DNA from 2 places in the Variovorax glacialis genome. Region 1 is predicted to be linked to the other one. Evidence: predicted binding sites of a transcription regulator. Region 1 holds the regulator's gene; the other holds the start of a gene.
What was found. Region 1 encodes sigma-54, which starts transcription at its own class of promoters, with help from an activator protein. Its sites were predicted from a motif close to TGGCANGNAANCTGCTTT; they were not measured.

Region 1 (9,846 bases):
CGGCCGCAGGGGCGCGTGGCGCTGGTGCTCAACGGCGACGTGTTCGACACGCTGGCCGAAGACGTGGCCGGCTACGTGGCGATCGACGATGCGGAAACGACGGTGCGCCGCATCATGGACGACGCTTCGTTCGCGCCGGTCTGGGCTGCGCTGGCCGCGTTCGTGAAGCTGCCGGGACGCACGCTGGTGTTCGTGATCGGCAATCACGACATCGAGATCGCCTTTCCGCCGTCGCAACGGCTGCTGCTGTCGCGGCTGGCGGGCGATGACCTGTCGGCGCGTGCGCGCATCGAGTTCTCGACGGCGGGTGCGGGGTACACGGCGATGGTCGGCCGCTCGCGCGTGTTCTGCATCCATGGCAACGAGGTCGACGACTGGAACTACAACCGCTACGAAGACCTGGCCCGGGTGTCGCGCCGCATGAATGCCGGGCTCTCGCTGCCGCAGGACGAATGGAAGCCGAACGCGGGCACGCGCATGGTCAAGGAGGTGATGAACACGGTCAAGCGCCGCTTTGCGTGGATCGACCTGCTCAAGCCCGAGAACTCGGCGGCGGTCGGCACGCTGCTGGTGCTCGACCCGTCGCAGGCGAACAAGATCAACCAGCTTTTTGGCATCGTCGGCGAATGGAAGCGCGGCGGGGCGCAAGTCGATGCGCGGCTGTCGGGTGACGTCGTCGTGCCGCCGCCGGAATCCAGGGCCCCGCCCGCCATGACGTTGGAGCAGATGCTGGGGCCGAATCTCAAGCAGGGCCTGGGCGGCAGCGCCGAGGACATGCTGCTCGACGTCGAGCGCAATCTTGGCAAGAGCAGGTCGCCGGCAGCGCAGGTCGACGGCACGCTGGGGTCGCCCCAGTTGATCATCGACCGATTGACCGGATGGCTGACCGGCGTCAGCCAGGCCGAGGCGCTGCGCCGCGCGCTGCTGGACTGGCTCAAGGACGACAAGTCCTTCGACATCCACGACCGCGACGACACCTTCGACAAGGTCACGGCGGCGGTCGGGCCGGCGATCGACTTCATCGTCACCGGCCATACGCACTTGGAGCGCGCCATCGATATGGGCCAGGGGCGCTACTACTTCAACAGCGGGACGTGGATACGCCTGCTCCAGTTCACGCCGGCCATGCTCGCAAGCGAGGGTGCCTTCACCGAGGTGTTCAACGTGCTGGTCGACGGGCGCATGAAGACGATCGACGAGGCGCGCCTCGACGGACAGCCCTTCGTCATGGACCAGACCAGCGCTGTGTCGCTCAGCGTCGAGCCCGGCGGCGGGACGGTCGGCGCGCTGGCCCATGTCGAGGGCGACGGGACCGGCGAACCGCGCGAGATCCAGCGCTACACGAGGGGCTGACATGAGCGACACGTCCGACGTCCGGGATATTCGCCTGGAGTTCCTGCGGTCAGGGCCGGCGCACAACCAGCTGCTGTCGCCGCTGACCGCCTACATGGCGCTGTGCGGAGCCGACGGGCCGGTGAGCGTGCATCTGCCTTTCGAGCATGCGCAGTTGCTCACGCGGCTCAACCGCCTTCGCTACGAGATCGACGGAACGCCGATCGCGGCATCGCAGCGCGCGGCCGAACTGCAGGAACTGGGCGAGGCGATCGCGCGGGTGCTCGGCAAGATCCCGGAACTGGTCTCGGAGCTTCGCTCGGCGCGCGGGGATACCAGCCGCCTGGTCAACATCCGGCTGCTGATTTCGGCTTTCGAACTGGGCCTGGTGCCTTTCGAGGCGACGATGTCGCCGGCCGACACCTCGGGCTCCGGCGCGCCGCTGCTGCTGCGCACGCTCACCAACATCACGCGCGAGATCCGCCGCGGCCGGCCGCTCCAGTCGCAATGGAATCGGGCGCCGAAGATCCTCTACGCCTTTGCCTCGCCGCCCGGCTTCGCGGCCGTGCCGGCGCAGGCGCACTTGGAGGCATTGCGCCGTGCCATCGACCCCTGGGTCAAGGCCAGGGATACGCCCGGCGAGCGCGTCGTCGAGGTGCGCAAATTGCTCACGGTGCTGCCGAATGCCACGGCGCGCAGCATCAGCGACGCGTGCCAGTCCGAGGATTACACGCACGTGCACCTGCTGGCGCACGGCGCGCCGCTACCGGGCTCGGACCGCCGCTACGGCATCGTGCTGTGCAAGGAAGGCGAGGCCGAAGAGCACGTCGTCGTCGACGGACAGAGCCTCGCGATGGCGCTCAAGAGCATGAATTCGAACGGTCGGGCGAAGCAACCGCCTACCGTGGTGAGCCTGGCGACCTGCGATTCAGGCAACGCCAGTTCGGTGCTGACGCCCGGCGGCAGCATCGCGCACGAACTGCACGCGCAGGACATTCCGTGGGTGATCGCCTCGCAGTTCCCGCTGTGGATGCGTGCGTCGAACATCGCGGCGGAGCTGCTCTACAGCGGACTGCTTGCGGGCAACGATCCGCGCTGGGTCGTGCATGAACTGCGGCAGCGCCTGCGGATCGACCTGCCGGACACCCACGACTGGGCCAGCATCGTGGTGTACGCGGCCGTCGCGCCGGACCTGGAAGCCCAGGTGGACGCCTTCCGCAGCCGGCAGACCAAGTCGAAGATGGAGGTCAAGTTCGATCGGATGGACTCCCTGGTGCGTGCCAACGAAAAGGACCCGGCACGCCGCGCCGCATCCATCAGCGCCGAGACCGCGGCCGAACTCGACCGGCTCAGCGACCAGATCCGCGTCGACCTGGCGGCCTGGCGCGACAGGCCGGTCGCGCAGCGCAATCCGAAGGAGAAGGCCGAACGCCTCGGCATGAGCGCGGCCAGCGAGAAGCGCATCGCCATCATCCACGCGCTCGTCGGCAATGTGCCCCGCAGCACGGAGGCCTATCGCAAGTCGCGCGAGTTCTACGAGGCGGCACTGAAGATCGAATCGGTCAATCACTGGGTGATGACGCAGTTCCTCTCGCTCGCGGCCATCCCCGCGCTGGCGCCGGACGACGGCGCGCTGACCGCGTTGCGCACCGAGTACGGCAAATGGTGGCTGGTGGCCTGGCAACTGGCGCAATGGCAATTGCGTACGGCCGCCATCACGGACCGGGTGTGGGCGCACGGCACGCTGGCGGAACTGGAACTGCTCAGCGCCGTCTACGGAGGCAACGCCTTCGAGCCCGGCGTCGCCAAGGATCGCATCGTCGAGCATTGCAGGCAGATTCGCGAATTGTCGACGGATTCGTTTCCGGTTCTCTCGACGCAGCGCCAGTTCAGGCGCTATGTGGATCACTGGTCGCGCATGCAGTGGGAAGGGCTGGCGCAGGCGGCGCTGGTAACGCTGGAAGGGCGCGAGGCTTGAGGCGCCTCCTTCAGACGGCCCTCAGAGCGCCTTCCGCAAATTGGCCGGCGCGATCCGCAGCGCCTCCCGGTACTTCGCCACGGTACGCCGCGCGCATTCGATGCCCTGCTCCTTGAGCATCTCGGAGATCTGGCTGTCCGACAGCGGTTTCTTCAGGTCCTCCGAACTCACGAACTGCTTGATCAGTGCGCGCACGGCGGTGCTCGATGCATTGCCGCCCGTTTCGGTGCCAAGCGCCGAGCCGAAGAAGTACTTGAGTTCGACCGTGCCGTAAGGCGTCGCCATGTACTTGGCGGTGGTCACGCGGCTGATGGTGGATTCGTGCAACCCGAGTTCGTCGGCGATCTCGCGCAGCACCAGCGGGCGCATGGCGAGTTCACCGTGCACAAAGAAGCTCTTCTGCCGCTCGACGATGGCGTTGGACACACGAAGGATGGTGTCGAAGCGCTGCTGGATGTTCTTGATGAACCAGCGTGCCTCCTGCAGGCGTTGCGACAGCGCCTGGCTGCCCTCGCCCTTGTGCTGCTTCAGCGCGCCGGCATAGATGTCGTGCACGCGCAGGCGCGGCATGACTTCGGGGTTGAGCATCACGCGGAACTTGGTGTTGGTGCCATTGCCGACGCGCGTGACGATCACGTCGGGCACGACCACGTTGCGCTCCACATCAACGAAGCGGCGCCCCGGCTTGGGCTCCAGCCTGGCGATGAGCTGCAGGGCGGCGCGCACTTCCTCTTCGTTGCTTCGCGTCAGCGTGGCCAGGCGCTTGAAGTCGCGGCGGGCGAGCAGCTCCATCGGCTGCTTGCAGATCGCGATCGCCGTCTTGCGCACCTGCGCCTCGTCATCGCTCTCGTCCTCGTCGGCGAGGGCGCGCAGCTGGATGGTCAGGCATTCGCCCAGGCTGCGCGCACCGACACCGGCCGGCTCCAGGCTCTGCAGCAGGCCGAGCGCGACCTGGAAGTGGTGCACGAGGTCGTCGAACTGGTCGTTGTCGTCGCCCGCGAGGCCCGACGCCAGGGCGGGCAGCGAGTCTTCGAGGTAGCCGTCCTCGTTGAGGGACTCGATCAGGAAGCGCAGCGCCGCCCGATCGGTTTCGCTCAGGCGCAATCCGAGTGCCTGCCGGTGCAGGAAGGACTGCAGCGACTCCTGGCTGCGCGCGAGTTCGGCCGCGTCCGTGCGCTCGTCGTCGCCGAGGTTGTTGGCGCGCGCCGGGGCGTCGCCGCCCCATTCGCTGTCGTCGGGCGCGAGGTCGATGGTGCCGTCGCCCTCCCAGTCGGGCTCGCCGTCGGCCGTGTCCGCCGTGGCGACTTCGGCTTCGCTGGTGGCAGCGACGGCGACTTCCGGGGCGGACGCCGACGGACCGGGCGCGAAATCACCCTCGCCATCGGCAAACCGGTCGTCGTCGCGAACAGGCGCATCGGCTGTCTCCAGCCCGAACTCCTCACGCGTAGCCTCTTCGGCCGTCCGCTCCAAGAACGGGTTGTCGTCCAGCATCTGCTCGACTTCCTGCGTCAGCTCAAGCGTGGAAAGCTGCAACAGCCGGATCGACTGCTGGAGCTGAGGCGTCAAAGCGAGATGCTGCGAAACCCGCAGCGACAAACCCTGCTTCATGGAAATAACGAAACCCTCTGGCCCAAAAGGCCGCCGCGCCCGGCCGCCCGTAGCGGCCGGCCTGCCCCCGGCAGGGGGTAGGCGAAGCACGAAGTGCGGAGCCTGGGGGCGAGCAACATGTTCACATCCGGAAATGTTCGCCGAGGTACACGCGTCGCACCTCGGCGTTGTCGACGATCTCGGCCGGCGTACCTTGTGCCAGGACATGCCCGTCGCTGATGATGAAAGCGTGATCGCAGATGCCCAGCGTCTCGCGCACGTTGTGGTCGGTGATCAGCACGCCGATGCCGCGTTCCTTCAGGAAATTGATGATCCGCTGGATCTCGATCACGGCGATCGGGTCGATGCCGGCGAAGGGTTCGTCGAGCAGGATGAAGCGCGGCTGCGTGGCCAGGGCGCGGGCGATTTCGACCCGGCGACGCTCGCCGCCGGACAAGGACAGGGCGGGCGAATCGCGCAGGTGGTCCACCCGCAGGTCGGCCAGCAGTTCGGTGAGGAGTTCCTCGATTCGCTGCTTCGACAGCGAAACCGGCCGACCGCTGGCGTCGGGCTCGCGTTGCAGTTCGAGCACGGCGCGGACGTTCTCCTCGACCGTGAGCTTGCGGAAGATCGATGCCTCCTGGGGAAGGTAGCTCAGGCCCATGCGCGCGCGGCGGTGGATCGGCATGTGCGCGATAGGCTCGCCGTCGATGGTGATGTCGCCGGCATCGGCCCGCACCAGGCCGACGATCATGTAGAAGGAGGTGGTCTTGCCGGCGCCGTTGGGGCCCAGCAGGCCGACGACTTCGCCCTTCTGCACGCCCAGCGACACGTCCTTGACGACCTTTCGGCTGCCATAGCTCTTCTGGAGCCCGCGCGCCTCGAGGCGGCTGCCCGGCGCGCCTGCGCCCTCGCTCATGCCTGCGGTTTCGATCACTTCTTGGCCTCTCCGCCCAGGGTGGTGGTGGCGCGCAACCCGGTGCCCGGTGCGGGGGCGGGTGCGGGCGCGGCGGCGGCCGGTTTTCCGCCGACGGCGGGTGCAGCCGGCGCGGCCTTGGGGGTGAGGATCGCCTTGACGCGACCACCCGGCTGGGTCGCCACGCCGGCGTTGGGCGGCAGCGAAGACCCGTTGACCGAGAAGGTGTCGTTGCTCTGGTCGTAGACGATCAGCGGTCCGCTGCTCTCGTCGTTGGGTGTCGCCCCGATCAGCCGGCGCATCACCGCGCGGCGGATGAACTTCACGTTGTCGGCACGGCTGTCGTATTCGATGACTTCGCCCTCGCCCTCGATCCACTCGTCAGGACCCGAGTCACGTTTCTGCTTGTAATAGGCCAGCTTGCCGGGTGCCGCGGTCACGACGCCGTATTGATAGCCCTCGGGATCCTGCCGAACGTCGATCTTGTCGCCACGGATGACGATCGTGCCCTTGGTCACCACGACGTTGCCCGTGAAGACGCTGGTCTGCTTGAGATCGTCGTAGCGCATCGAGTCCGCCTCGATGTTCATCGGCTTGGCGCGATCGGCCTTCTCCGCGTGCGCGCCCGATGCGAGCCCGGCCAGCGTCAAGGCGAGAAGCAGTCCACGGGCGAGTTGGCGAAAGGGAGATGAAGGTGGCGAGATCATAGAGGCACGAAACTTGCTCTGCATTGTATGCGGCCGGCGGATTCGGTCTGGACGCGCTCCGACAAAAAAAGCCCGCCGAAGCGGGCTTCACGTACGGACGGACGGATGGCCGGACCACCCGGCGCGTTCAACCCTTGTGGGCTTCGCCGATGAGGAAATCGACGGCCTGCAGGGCACGGTCGAGCGAACCGGCGGTATCGCCGTCCACGTACCAGCGGCCGGCCACGCCGAGCGCCGGCACGCCGGCGACCTGGTAGTCGCTGGTGAGCTGGGCAGCGCGCTTTGCCTTGCCGGAGACCGAGAAGGACTTGAACAGCTCGGCGAACTTCTTGGCGTCGAGGCCCGGCTGCTTTTCGACCCACGCGAGGATGGCCGCGTCGCCGGTCATCGGCACACGCTCCTTGTGAATCGCATTGAAGATCTTCAGCTGGAACTCGTCGACCTTGCCCATTGCTTCGAGCGTGTAGTACAGGCGCTGCTTGGCTTCGGTGTCGTTGCCGACGAAGGGGACCGGAATCCGCTTGAAATTGACGTACGGGGGCAGTTTCTTGACCCAGGCTTCGAGCTGCGGCTCGAAGGCCGCGCAATGCGGGCAGTTGTACGAGAAGAACTCGACCACCTCGACCTTGCCGGCCGGCGTGTCGACCGGCGCCGGCTTGCCGAGCACGATGTAGTCGGTGCCGGCCTTGGGCGGGCGTTGCTGGGCGTGCAAGGGAGCCACGAGCGGAAGAAGGCCCAGCGAGGCAGCGGCCAGCGAAAAGTCACGACGTTTCATTAAGAGGTTCTCCTGTCGGCTGAAAGAGCCCGCGCTTCGGGATGGAGTTCCCCGAGGGCGCGAAGTAAAGATAGGTGAAGGTTCAGCGCTGGACGCGGACCAGGGCCGATTCGAGGCCGCCGCTGTCGAGCCGCTCCTTGAGTTGATCGGCATCGTCCTTCTTGTTGAACGGACCTGCGCGCACGCGATAGACGGTGCGGCCGGCCTGCTCGCGCTCGGTCACGCGGGCTTCCACGCCCATCAGCGACAGCTTGGCGCGCTGCGCCTCGGCGTCTTCGGACGTGCGAAAGGCGCCAGCCTGCACGAAGTACATGAACGGGTCGGTGCTGCTGCTCGAACTGCCGCTGCTCGCGCCGGAGCGCGCCCTGGCGAGGTCGCCGAGCGGGTCGCTCGATGGCGTCGCGTTGGCCTCGGCCGGAACGGGCGCGGTGCGTGCCGTGCGCGGCGGCGTGGCGGCTGCGGTGTCGGTGCCGCGAGCGCCGGGGGCGACCACCACCGGAACGGGTCCGGAGGGCGGATTGAGCGGACCGACGGTCGCAGGTTGCGTCGCCGCCGCGGCCGTGGCGGGCGTCGGCGCCGGAGCCGCGCCGCGGGCCGGCGCAGCCGACTTGCCCGCGAGCGGTGCATTTGGATCCCAGTCGCGGTTCTTGCGCGCCTCGGCCTCGTCCTGCTCGGCGCCGCCGCGCTGGGTCTTGGTCATGAACGGGATCGGCACTTTGGTCACGTAGACCGCAATGCCGAGCGCCACGCCGAGCCCGAGCACCAGACCGATGATCAACCCGATGACGATGTTGCCGCTTTGTCTTTGTTTCATGGTGGAGGTCGAAATCACATCTTCTTCGGCGCGCTGACGCCGAGAACAGCGAGGCCATTGTGCAGCACCTGCGCGGTGGCCGCGACCAGCGCGAGGCGGGCCAGCTTCACCGGCTCCTCGTCGACCAGGATGCGCTCTGCGTCGTAGTAGCTGTGGTAGCTCGCGGCGAGTTCGCGCAGGTAGAAGGTGACATCGTGCGGCGCGAAATCCTTGGCCGCAGCGGTCAGCATGGCCGGGTACTTGGCGAGCTGCAGCAACAGCGCCTGCGAGGCAGCGCTCTGCACCGGCGAGAGATCGACGTCCGCCAGGGTGGCCACATCGCCGCCCCAGGCCGCCAGCACCGAGCAGATGCGCGCATGGGCGTACTGCACGTAGTAGACGGGGTTGTCGTTGTTCTGCGCGAGCGCCAGGTCGATGTCGAAGGTGTATTCGGTGTCGGGCTTGCGGCTCAGGAGGAAGAAGCGCACCGCATCGGTGCTGGTCCACTCAATGAGGTCGCGCAAGGTGACGTAGCTGCCGGCGCGCTTGCTGATCTTGACCTCTTCGCCGCCGCGCATGACGCGCACCATCGTGTGCAGCACGTAGTCGGGGTAGCCGGCCGGAATGCCGACACCGGCCGCCTGCAGGCCCGCGCGAACGCGTGCGATCGTGCCGTGGTGGTCGGTGCCCTGGATGTTGACCACCTTGTGGAAGCCGCGCTCCCACTTGGCGATGTGGTATGCGACGTCGGGCACGAAGTAGGTGTAGGTGCCGTCGCCCTTGCGCATGACGCGGTCCTTGTCGTCGCCATAGTCGGTCGACTTCAGCCACAGCGCGCCGTCCTGCTCGTAGGTCTTGCCGGCGTCGATCAGCTTCTGCACCGTCGCGTCGACGCGGCCGCTGGTGTAGAGGCTGGACTCGAGGTAGTAGTTGTCGAAGCGGACCTGGAAGGCCTTGAGGTCCAGGTCCTGCTCGTGGCGCAGGTAGGCGACGGCGAACTGGCGGATCGAGTTGATGTCGTCGACGTCGCCGCTGGCCGTGTATTCGCGGTCGTCCGAGCGCACGGTCTTCTTCGCCTTGAAGTCCTCGGCGATGTCGGCGATGTATTCGCCGTTGTAGGCCTGCTCGGGCCATCCTGCGTCGCCCGGCTTGAGGCCCTTGGCGCGCAATTGCGTGCTGTTCGCGAGCGTCTGGATCTGCACGCCCGCATCGTTGTAATAGAACTCGCGCCAGACGCTGTCGCCCTGCGTGGCGAGCAGGTTGCAGATGGCATCACCGAGCGCGGCCTGGCGCCCGTGGCCGACGTGCAAGGGGCCGGTCGGGTTGGCGGAGACGAACTCGACCAGCACGCGCTCGTCGCGGGCCGGCTGCTTGCCGAAGTCGGCGCCCGCTGCCAGCACTTCGCGCACGACCTGTTGCTTGGCGGTCGTTTTGAGGCGGATATTGAGGAAGCCGGGGCCGGCGATCTCGACCGCTTCGACCCACTGCGCGAAGGCAGGTGTGGCCTGCAGAGCGGCACGGAGTTCCTCGGCCAGCTCGCGCGGCTTGCGCTGGAGCGGCTTGGCGAGCTGCATCGCCGCGGTGCTTGCGAAGTCGCCGTGCGCCGCGACCTTGGGCGACTCGAAAGCGGCTTTGCTGCCGGCGCCGGGCGAGAGGGATTCGAGCGTGTTCGCGAGCGCCGCGAGCAGCTCCTGTTTGACCAATAGCATTTGCGAATTTTACCGGGGGCAAAACCGTCAGCCCCAACCATCGTCATCC
Region 2 (9,846 bases), on a different contig from region 1:
TGTCGAACTCGACCGGATGCGTCGCCATGCGGAAGCGGGTGACTTCCTGCATCTTGAGGTCGATGTACGCGTCGATGTAGGCATCGGTGAACACGCCGCCCTTGGTGAGGAAGGCACGGTCCTTGTCGAGGTAGTCCAGTGCCTGGTCGAGGCTGTGGCACACGGTCGGGATCAGCGCGTCTTCTTCCGGTGGCAGGTGGTAGAGGTCCTTGCTGGCGGCTTCGCCCGGGTGGATCTTGTTTTCCACGCCGTCGAGGCCGGCCATCAGCAGCGCCGCGAAACCGAGGTACGGGTTCATCAGCGGATCCGGGAAGCGCGCTTCGACGCGGCGGCCCTTCGGGTTGGCCACGAACGGAATGCGGATCGAGGCGGAGCGGTTCTTGGCCGAGTAGGCCAGCTTCACCGGCGCTTCAAAGCCAGGCACCAGGCGCTTGTAGCTGTTGGTGCCGGGGTTCGTGATGGCGTTCAGCGCACGGGCGTGCTTGATGATGCCGCCGATGTAGTGCAGCGCGAACTCGCTCAGGCCGGCATAGCCGTCGCCTGCGAACAGGTTCTTGCCGTCCTTCCAGACCGACTGGTGCACGTGCATGCCGGAGCCGTTGTCACCGACGATCGGCTTGGGCATGAAGGTGGCGGTCTTGCCGTAGGCATGGGCCACGTTGTGGATCACGTACTTCTGCAGTTGCACCCAGTCGGCGCGCTGGATCAGCGTGCTGAACTTGGTGCCGAGTTCCATCTGGCCTGCGTTCGCCACTTCGTGGTGATGCACTTCGACCGGGATGCCGAGCGATTCGAGCACCAGGCACATTTCGGAGCGCATGTCCTGGAAGCTGTCGACCGGGGGCACGGGGAAGTAGCCACCCTTGACGGCCGGGCGGTGGCCCGTGTTGCCGTGCTCGAATTCCTTGCCGGTGTTCCAGGCCGCTTCTTCCGACTCGATCTTCACGGAGCAGCCGGACATGTCGTTCTGCCAGCGCACGCCGTCGAACACGAAGAATTCGGGTTCCGGTCCGAAGTAGGCGGTGTCGCCCAGGCCCGATGCCTTCATGTAGGCCTCGGCGCGCTTGGCGAGCGAACGCGGGTCGCGCTCGTAGGGCTTGCCGTCCGACGGGTCGACCACGTCACAGGTCAGGATCAGCGTCGTTTCCTCGAAAAAGGGGTCGATGTTGGCCGTATTCGGGTCGGGCATGAGCTGCATGTCCGACGCTTCGATGCCCTTCCAACCGGCGATCGACGAACCATCGAAGGCGTGGCCCGCGGTGAACTTGTCCTCGTCGAACGCGGAAACCGGCACGGTCACGTGCTGTTCCTTGCCGCGGGTGTCGGTGAAGCGAAAGTCGACGAACTTGACCTCGTTTTCCTTGACGAGTTTGAGTACATCGGCGACGGTCTTTGCCATCAGGTTCTCCTGGTTTGGATAGTGGTTGGAAGTACGGGTAATCCGGAATGCAGTTTCTGTGCCATTGTCACTGCAGCCGAGGGGGGTTTGGCGCAGCCGCCAGACCCCAAAAACAGGCGAGTTGTAACCAAATTGGTGCGCACCAAATCAGCGCACCATTTCGGGGCCAAGGCGCGCATTAAAGCCGTGCAAGCCCGCCAGGAGCTGCGCGTAGGCGGCCCCGATGCGGTCGGCATCACCCTTGACGCCGAGCTCGATATGCCGGCCATGTTCGGCATGATCGACGCTCGGCAGGCTGAACACCTTGATGCCCGGATGGGCCCGCTCGATGGCCTCCATCAGCGGCGTCAGCGTGGCTTCCATGGCACCGTAGACGATCACCGATCGTTCGGCGGCGCGCCCGCGCGCGAAGAGATCGGCATAGCGTTCGTCGAGCACCGATTCGATCATCGGCCAAGCCATCACCGGAAAGCCCGGAACGAAATGCACGTCGCCGACGCTGAAGCCGGGGATCTTGTTGTACGGGTTGCGGATGATCTTCGCGCCGAGCGGGAAGACGCCCATGTTGAGCCGGTGCACGTTGTCCGGCCGGTCGGGCTCGTAGACGGTGCCCTGCTCGCGCGCCGTGTCCTGCATGCGTTCGCGGATCAGCACCTCGGCCTCGGGATGCAGGCCGAGCGGCACGCCGAGCGCCGCGGCCGCGCACTGGCGCGTGTGGTCGTCGGGGGTGGCGCCGATGCCGCCGGTGGAGAACACGATGTCCCCGGACGCGAAGGCACGCGCGAGCGCCGCCGTGATGCGCACGGGCACGTCGCCCACGTATTCGGCCCATCCGAGCTCCAGCCCGCGCGCCGCGAGCAGCTCGATGACCTTCGGCATGTGCTTGTCGACGCGCTTGCCGGAAAGGATTTCGTCGCCGACGACGATCAAACCGAATGAACGACTCATGGGGCACCCCATTGGCTTGCGGCCGCGTTGGCATCCGCCAACTCGACCGCGGGTGGTGAAACAGCAGCGGCCGCACGCTGCATTCGCAGTTGCGCGAGCGCATCGAGGCAATAGTGGGCGAACCACAGCGCCGAAAAGGCGAACACCAGCGTGTAGATCCAGATCGCGATGGGGACGAGCACGAAGAAGGCGGCAGCGAAGAGCAAGCCCGACGCCCACACGATGGCCGGTGCCGCGCCGAGGTAGCCGCACAGCACGCCGACACCGAGCAGCGGCAGACGATGCCTGCGCAGGAGTTCGTCGCGCTCCTCCGGGCTCGCATGCTCGGCGAGCGCGTCGAAGCTCATCACGCGATAAGTCAGCCAGCCCCAGATGAGCGGCGGCAGGATGAGGACGAGCGGCGGAATGAGCCAGAGCGGCATCGACACGACGAGCGCCAGCATCGCCAGAACCGTCAGCCCGAGCGAGCGGGCCACGCTGCCGAAGAAGGACGCGCCCTTCTTCTGCTCGAGCGCGGGAAAGCGCCGCTCGGCCACCAGGCGGGTCAGCGCCGGCGCCATGAACCCGGCGACGATCAGCAGCGACACCACCACGATGAGCGGCGTGGCCGCGAACACCACCAGCAGCGGTGCCAGCATGGCCGTGACATCGCCCGAAAACAGGCGGCCGATCCAGCCCCAGAAGCTGGACAGCAGGGGCCATGCGTCGAGTGCCTGGCGCGTCCAGGCGACGGAGGCGTCCCAGTAGAAATAGCCGAAGACGGCCGCGAGCACCACCATGAGCCCCAGCGGCAGGAGGGAAAGCACGATCACCCGAGGGTGCATGCAATAGGCAACCGAACGCCAGAATGAATCGAGGAGGAGCCGCATCGACGCCGAGGATAACGCCAGCGCGTCAAGGCGCCGTCAACCCCTGCCGGCCAGGCGCTTGAGGCCCAGCCATTGCTGCGACCAGAAGCCGAGTCCGTAGTCCTTGACGCGACCGCGTTCGTCAGGCTCGACCTGGTCGCGGATGCCGGTGGGGTCGTAGCGATGTTCGAAGTTGACGGTCCTGAACAGCATGTCCCACCACGGCAGCAGCACTCCGAAGTTGTGTCCGCCGAGGGTCTTCGGCCCTTTCGATTCGTGCCCGATCCCGATGCTGTGGTGCACGCGATGAAAGCGCGGACTGATCCAGAGCCGCTCGCCGATCGCGCCGAAGCTCAACCGGAGGTTGGCATGCTGCAGGCTTTCGCTGAGCTGCGTGAAGGCCACGATCGCAATGAACTGCCCCGGCGCGACGCCGATGAGTTGCGCGACGATCACGATGATGGTGTCGTGGATCACGTCGTCGAGCAGGTGGTTGCGGTTGTCGCTCCACATCGTCATCTGACGTTGCGAGTGATGCAGCGAATGCAGCGCCCACCACCACTGGAAGCGGTGCTGCCCACGATGGATCAGGTATTCGACCAGGTCCAGCACGACGAGGTAGATGGCGAAGGCGATCCACGGCACGTCGGTGACGCCGGGCCAGAGTTCGTCGAGATGGAAGGAGCCCCAGCCCGCGGCGCGCATCGAGCCCAGCACGTCGTCGAAAAGCGGCTGGAGCGCGAGGAACATCGCCAGCCGGAACAGGCCCAGCCGGTGGATCAGCGTGTAGATCACGTCGGTGCGGATCGCGCGCCGGTCGACCACGGGCTCGGCCGGCCGCCAGCGCTGCAACGGGCCGATCACGGCGACCAGCACCGCGATCTGGATCAACCCGACCAGCAGCCAGCCCGTGGCGTCGAACGCATCCTCGACCCAGCCGCCAAGTCCGACGGCGAAGACCGCCGGTTGCACGATGGTTTCGAACAGCCACTGCTGCAGGTTCGCGAAAAGATCAGTGAGCCAATCCATAGGCGTGCGACCCCTGACGACGCCGGAAGGTTCAGGGATGCGCAGCGATCCAGGCGCGGTAGGCCGGATGCTGGCGCAGCGTTTCGAAGCAGAAGCCCTTGGCCTTGAGGCCGACGATCAGCGGCTCGAGATCGGCCGGCGCCCATGGATCCTTGCGCGACCAGATGCCGAGGTGGGCCAGCAGGATGTCGCCAGGCTCGATCCTGTCGAGCGCTTGTTGCAAGAGCTTCTCGTTGCTGAACTTCTCGCTCGGAAGTTCGTCGCCCAGGAATCCCGCGGGTGCCCAGCCGACATGCTCGAAACCGCAGGCCTTGGCGACCGCCAGCAACTTCGGCGAGGTCTTCCCGCCCGGTGCCCGGAACAGCGGGAGCGGCTTCTTGCCGGTGATGTCCTGCAGGCGTTCGGACGACTTGGCGACGTCGGCGCAATACTGCTTGGCGTCCCAGGTGAACTCCCGGCCGGCGAACGCGCCCGCCGTCGGCTTGATGCGAAAGCGGGGCTCGACACCCGGCAGATCGCCGCGCCAGACGGCATGGTCGTAGGTATGCGATGCGAATTCGTGGCCTTCCGCCGCCCTCGCCTTCCACCATGGCGCCCAGTGGTTGTCGAGGCTGTCGCCATCGGTCTGGGTGCGTTCGGCGGCGGCGAAGAAGGTGACGCGCACATCCTGTCGCTTCAGCACTTCGGCGACCAGCGGCGCGACGCCCATGTGGCCTGTATCGAAGGTCAGGTACACGGGTTTGCTGCAGGTGCCCTGGGCGATGGCGGCGCCGGGCCATGCGGCGGCGACCGCGCACGCCGACGCCAGCAGCGATGCGGCCGAGGTCTTAAGGCTTGGCATGCGCGAGCGTCCAGACGCCATGCGGCGAACGACCGACGTTGACCTGCTGGACCACCTTGCGGCTGGCGAGATCGACCACGCTGAGCTTCTTGGCCCAGCGCGAGGTCACGAGAAGCGTCTTGCCATCGGCCGAGACATCCATGCAGTCTGGGCCGCCCGGCACCGGGTAGGTGTCGGTGACCTGCAGCGTCTGTATGTCGATGCGGCTGATCGTGTTGGCCACGCGATTGCTGACGAACACGCTGCGGCCGTCGCCGGCGGATCGGAACGCATGGGCGCCCTTGCCGGTCGCGATCTTGCCGACGAGCCGGGGCTGCGCGCCCGCCACGTCGAACACCTGCACGCCGTCGCCGCCGGTCAGGCCGACCAGCAGGGTCTTGCCGTCGTGAATGCCGAAGATGTCGGCGGGCATTGGGCCTGTCGCGATGCGCCAGCGAATGGTTTGCGAAGCAATGTCGACGGCGATCAGTTCGTCGCTGTCCTGCATCGTCACGTAGGCGGTGGTGCTCTTGCCGTCGATCCAGATGTGGCTGGGCGTCTTGCCCGTCGGGATGCGCTTGACGAGCTTGGGCTCCTTGCCGTCCCAGCGGTAGATGTCGACGTGGTTCAGGCGGTTGCCCGCCGTGACGAACCACTTCATGTCCGGTGAAAAACGCAGGTGGTACGGATCGATGATGCCGTAGACGACGCGCTGGACCTCGGCCGTGCGCGGGTTCAGGAAGGTCAGCGAATCACCGGCCGAGTTGGCCACGATCAGCGACGTCTCGTCCGGCGCCAGGTAGAGGTGATGCGGCTCCTTGCCGGTCGGGATGCGCTGCTTCTCGGTCCAGTTGCCCGGATCGATCACGCTGACCGTTGCGTCGAGCGAGTTGAGCACGAAGACCGGGGGTGGTTCGGCAGCATGCGACGGAAGCGTCGCGCACACAAACAAAAAGGCCGCAAGGCGGCCTGTCAGGGAGGGAAAGGGGCGCAAGGGAGGAATTCCGGAAGAGGTCTCACGATTTTAACGATCGACTCCCGCTGCAGGCTGACCGCCACGTGCGTTTCTCAGCGCTTCGACCTGCTCCGCGCGCAACCAGCGCCACTGGCCGGGCGCCAGGTCGTCGGGCAATGCGAGGCTGCCGATGCGCGAACGGTGCAAGGCCTCGACCCGGTTGCCTACCGCCGCCAGCATGCGCTTGACCTGGTGGTACTTGCCTTCGGTGAGCGTGAGACTCAGGTGCAGCGGACCAGGGACCTCGCAGGCCGCGGCCCGCACCGGCTTCGGGTCATCGTCCAGGACCACGCCGGCCAGCAGGCGCGCGACCTGGGAATCGTCGATCGGATGCTTGGTCGTGACCTCGTACACCTTCGGCACATGGTGCTTGGGCGAACCCATGCGGTGGATGAACTGGCCGTCGTCCGTGAGGAGCAGCAAGCCGGTGGTGTCCTGGTCGAGCCGCCCGATTGCCTGCACGCCTTGCACGGCGCCCTTGTTCGGACGCAGCCGCAGCGGCGAAGGCAGCAAGGTGTAGATGCTCGGGTAGGTGGACGGCTTCTGCGAACACTCCGTGCCGGCCGGCTTGTGCAGCATCAGGTAGGCCTTTTCGTGGTACTCCCACTCGACGCCTTGCACCGTGAAACGCAAGGCCTCGGTCTCGAAATCGGCCCCGGGGTCTTTGACCACGGAACCTTCGATCGTCACGAAGCCCTGCTGGACCAGCCCCGCGCAAACGCGCCGCGTCCCGAATCCCTGCGTGTAGAGAATCTCCTCGATCCGCATCAATAGCCCAGCGCCAGCCCCGTGTTGCGACGTGGATCGTTGGCGCCATAGAAGCGGTTGGCGCCCACCGGCTTGCCGCCAAGCGATGGCGCGCCCACGATGATCGCCGCCACGTGGTTGGCCGGTTGCGGCACGCCCAGGTTGTGGCCCATGTCCGTGAGGATCTTGCGCGTGTCCGGAGAAAGCGCAAAGGTCTCCACGTTGGTCACGTCCGGCAGCCATTGCTGATGGAAGCGCGGCGCGTCGACCGCTTCCTGCACGTTCATTCCGTAATCGACCACGTTGAGGATGGAGTGAAGCACCACCGTGATGATGCGGCTGCCGCCCGGCGTGCCGACGACGAAGACCGGCTTGCCGTCCTTGGTCATGATGGTCGGGCTCATCGAGCTCAGCGGACGCTTGCCCGGCGCGATGGCATTCGCTTCGCCCTGCACGAGGCCGTACATGTTGGGTACGCCGACCTTCGAGGTGAAGTCGTCCATCTCGTTGTTGAGCAGCACGCCCGTCTTGGCGGCCGTCACCTTGGCGCCGAACCAGTCGTTGAGGGTGTAGGTTACAGACACCGCATTGCCCCACTGGTCGACGATCGAGTAGTGCGTGGTGTTGCTGCCTTCGTGCGGCGCGACGCCGGGCTTGATGTCCTTCGAGACGCCTGCCTTGGACGGGTCGATCGCACCGCGGATCTTCGCGGCGTATTCCTTGTCGAGCAGCCGGTCGAGCGGGTTCTTCACGAAGTCGGGATCACCGAGGTAGCTGTTGCGATCGACGTAGGCGTGACGCATGGCCTCGATCTGGTAGTGGACCGCCTGCGCCGAGCGATAGCCGAGGTCCTTGAGCGGATAGCCCTCGAGGATGTTGAGCATTTCGCAGATCACCACGCCGCCCGAGCTCGGCGGCGGCGCCGAGATCACGTGGTAGCCCCGGTAGTCGCATTCGACCGGAGCAAGTTCTCGCGTCTTGTACTGGTCGAGGTCTGCCTGCGTGATGAGACCCTTACCGGCCTGGCTCGAAGCCACGATCGCTGCGCCGACGGGGCCCTTGTAGAAGCCGTCGGTGCCATTGCGGCTGATGGTCTTAAGCGTCTTGGCCAGGTCCTTCTGAACCAGCTTCTGGCCGACTGCGAAGGGCTCGCCCTTGTTCAGGAAGATCGCGCCGGAGACCGGGTCCTTCCCGAAGTCGGCTGTGGCGGTCGCCAGCATGTCGATATCGCCCTGCTCCAGGACGAAGCCGCGCTCGGCGAGCTTGATCGACGGGGCAATCAGGGCGGCGCGCTTCATGGTGCCGTACTTCTCGCGCGCCAGTTCGAGGCCGGACACGGTGCCCGGGACGCCGACGGCAAGATGGCCGTTGGTGCTCAGGCCCTTGATGACGTTGCCATCCTTGTCGAGGTACATGTTGGCGGTCGCCGCCAGCGGCGCCTTCTCGCGGAAATCGAAGAAGGTCTTGCGTCCGTCGGCCAGTTGCACGGTCATGAACCCACCGCCGCCGAGATTGCCCGCCGCCGGATAGACCACGGCCAGCGCGTAGCCGACGGCGACGGCCGAATCGATGGCGTTGCCGCCGCGCTTGAGCACGTCGACACCCACCTTGGTGGCGAGATGCTGTGCGCTCACGACCATGCCGCTTTCGGCGGCCACGGGCGCCTGGGAGGCGGCGTGAAGTTGCGCAGCGCCGGCCAGCGCGAGCGCAGCGGCGACGGTGGTGCGGAGCACCGAGGTCCATTCAAGTGTTTTCATGTCGTGTGTCCTTCAGAGAATGTCTCGGCGATCGCGAGCATCTCGATGAAGCTGTGTGCCAAAGCGACAGCGACTATAGCGCGCGCATGCACGGACACGTGTTCCCCGAAGCCTCAGGGGTCAGCGGAAGAGCCCGGAGGGCTGCAGGCAATGGTGGGAAGTGCGCCGCCGGACGCGTGGCGGCCGGGGTTGCGAGCCCGGCGCCGGGCTTTTGCCGACGCCGGTTCAGGTATTTGGTGGAGCTGGGGGGATTTGAACCCCCGTCCGCAAGCCTTCTTCGCGCAGATCTACATGTTTAGCGGTCTGATTTGGATCTCGCCACCGGTGTCGCGCAGTCGCACGCTACACCGGCCGCCAGTACCCTATTTTCTCGTCCCGACCCAAGGTACCCGGATCGGAGCCAGCCCATGTAGATTATCTTTGCAGCCGGGAGGCGTCAGATTGCTCTAGCGCCCCCTTGCCCAGCCCATCGGCCTGCTGTTGCAAAGCTCACCGGCAATTAAGCGGCGAGTGCGAAACGTTCGTCGTTTGCAGTTAGTTTGTTTGAATCTGTTTTACGAGCGCATTCAGCTCGACATGCCCCGCTGCGATTCCGAACCCGCGTCGAAACCAGTGCAGCCCCAAGCGATTCATTTTAGGCCTGTTTGAGCAACTGCAAGAGCTCCATCGGCGAAGCAATGGCCGCGTCCGCGTCCCAGCGCGCGACTTCGGCCTGCTCGCCCATGTAGCCGTAGGTGGCCGCCACCGTCCGCATGCCGGCGGCGCGGCCGGCCATCATGTCCCGCTCGTCGTCGCCGACGTAGACACAGGCCTCTGGCGGCACACCGAGTCGCCGCGCCGCCTCGAAGAGGGGCTCGGGATGCGGCTTCGAGTAGGGCGTCGTGTCGCCGCTGACGATCGCCCTGGCCGTTTCGAACAACGGCATCGAGCGCGTGAGCGGCCCTGTGAATCGCACCGACTTGTTTGTGACGACGCCCCAACGCAGCCCGCGTGCACGGAGTGCCTCGACCAGTTCGGCCACGCCATCGAAGACTTGCGTGTTCCGGAGCATCCTGGATTCGTATTTGACGAAGAACTCTTCCCGCAGCGCCGCAAACTCGGGGGCGTCGGGCGTGATTCCGAACGCCACGCCCAGCATGCCCCGCGCGCCGGCGCCGGCCATTGGCCGATAACGCTCCAACGGAAGCGACGGCATTCCCCGGTCCGTGCGCATCTGGTCGGCCGCGGCGCCGAGGTCGGGGGCACTGTCGATCAGCGTCCCGTCCAGGTCGAAGAGGACCGCT

Region 2: the regulator sigma-54 is predicted to act here: its motif matches at 1,446-1,463, upstream of glnA (type I glutamate--ammonia ligase).

Annotation. Positions count from the first base shown of each region.
Region 1 is NZ_JBPJZT010000017.1:6,286-16,131, reverse strand. Features, by position in the region: gene ACSFBL_RS29355 (metallophosphoesterase) at 1-1,353, shown strand, start outside; gene ACSFBL_RS29350 (CHAT domain-containing protein) at 1,355-3,310, shown strand; gene ACSFBL_RS29345 (RNA polymerase factor sigma-54) at 3,332-4,918, opposite strand; gene lptB (LPS export ABC transporter ATP-binding protein) at 5,040-5,816, opposite strand; gene lptA (lipopolysaccharide transport periplasmic protein LptA) at 5,831-6,520, opposite strand; gene ACSFBL_RS29330 (thiol:disulfide interchange protein DsbA/DsbL) at 6,648-7,295, opposite strand; gene ACSFBL_RS29325 (SPOR domain-containing protein) at 7,378-8,109, opposite strand; gene argS (arginine--tRNA ligase) at 8,124-9,797, opposite strand.
Region 2 is NZ_JBPJZT010000003.1:277,380-287,225, forward strand. Features, by position in the region: gene glnA (type I glutamate--ammonia ligase) at 1-1,399, opposite strand, end outside; gene ACSFBL_RS09935 (competence/damage-inducible protein A) at 1,547-2,347, opposite strand; gene ACSFBL_RS09940 (EI24 domain-containing protein) at 2,344-3,216, opposite strand; gene ACSFBL_RS09945 (sterol desaturase family protein) at 3,253-4,224, opposite strand; gene ACSFBL_RS09950 (polysaccharide deacetylase family protein) at 4,256-5,086, opposite strand; gene ACSFBL_RS09955 (YVTN family beta-propeller repeat protein) at 5,052-6,020, opposite strand; gene ACSFBL_RS09960 (pseudouridine synthase) at 6,069-6,827, opposite strand; gene ggt (gamma-glutamyltransferase) at 6,827-8,563, opposite strand; RNA gene ssrA (transfer-messenger RNA) at 8,798-9,185, opposite strand; gene gph (phosphoglycolate phosphatase) at 9,198-9,846, opposite strand, start outside.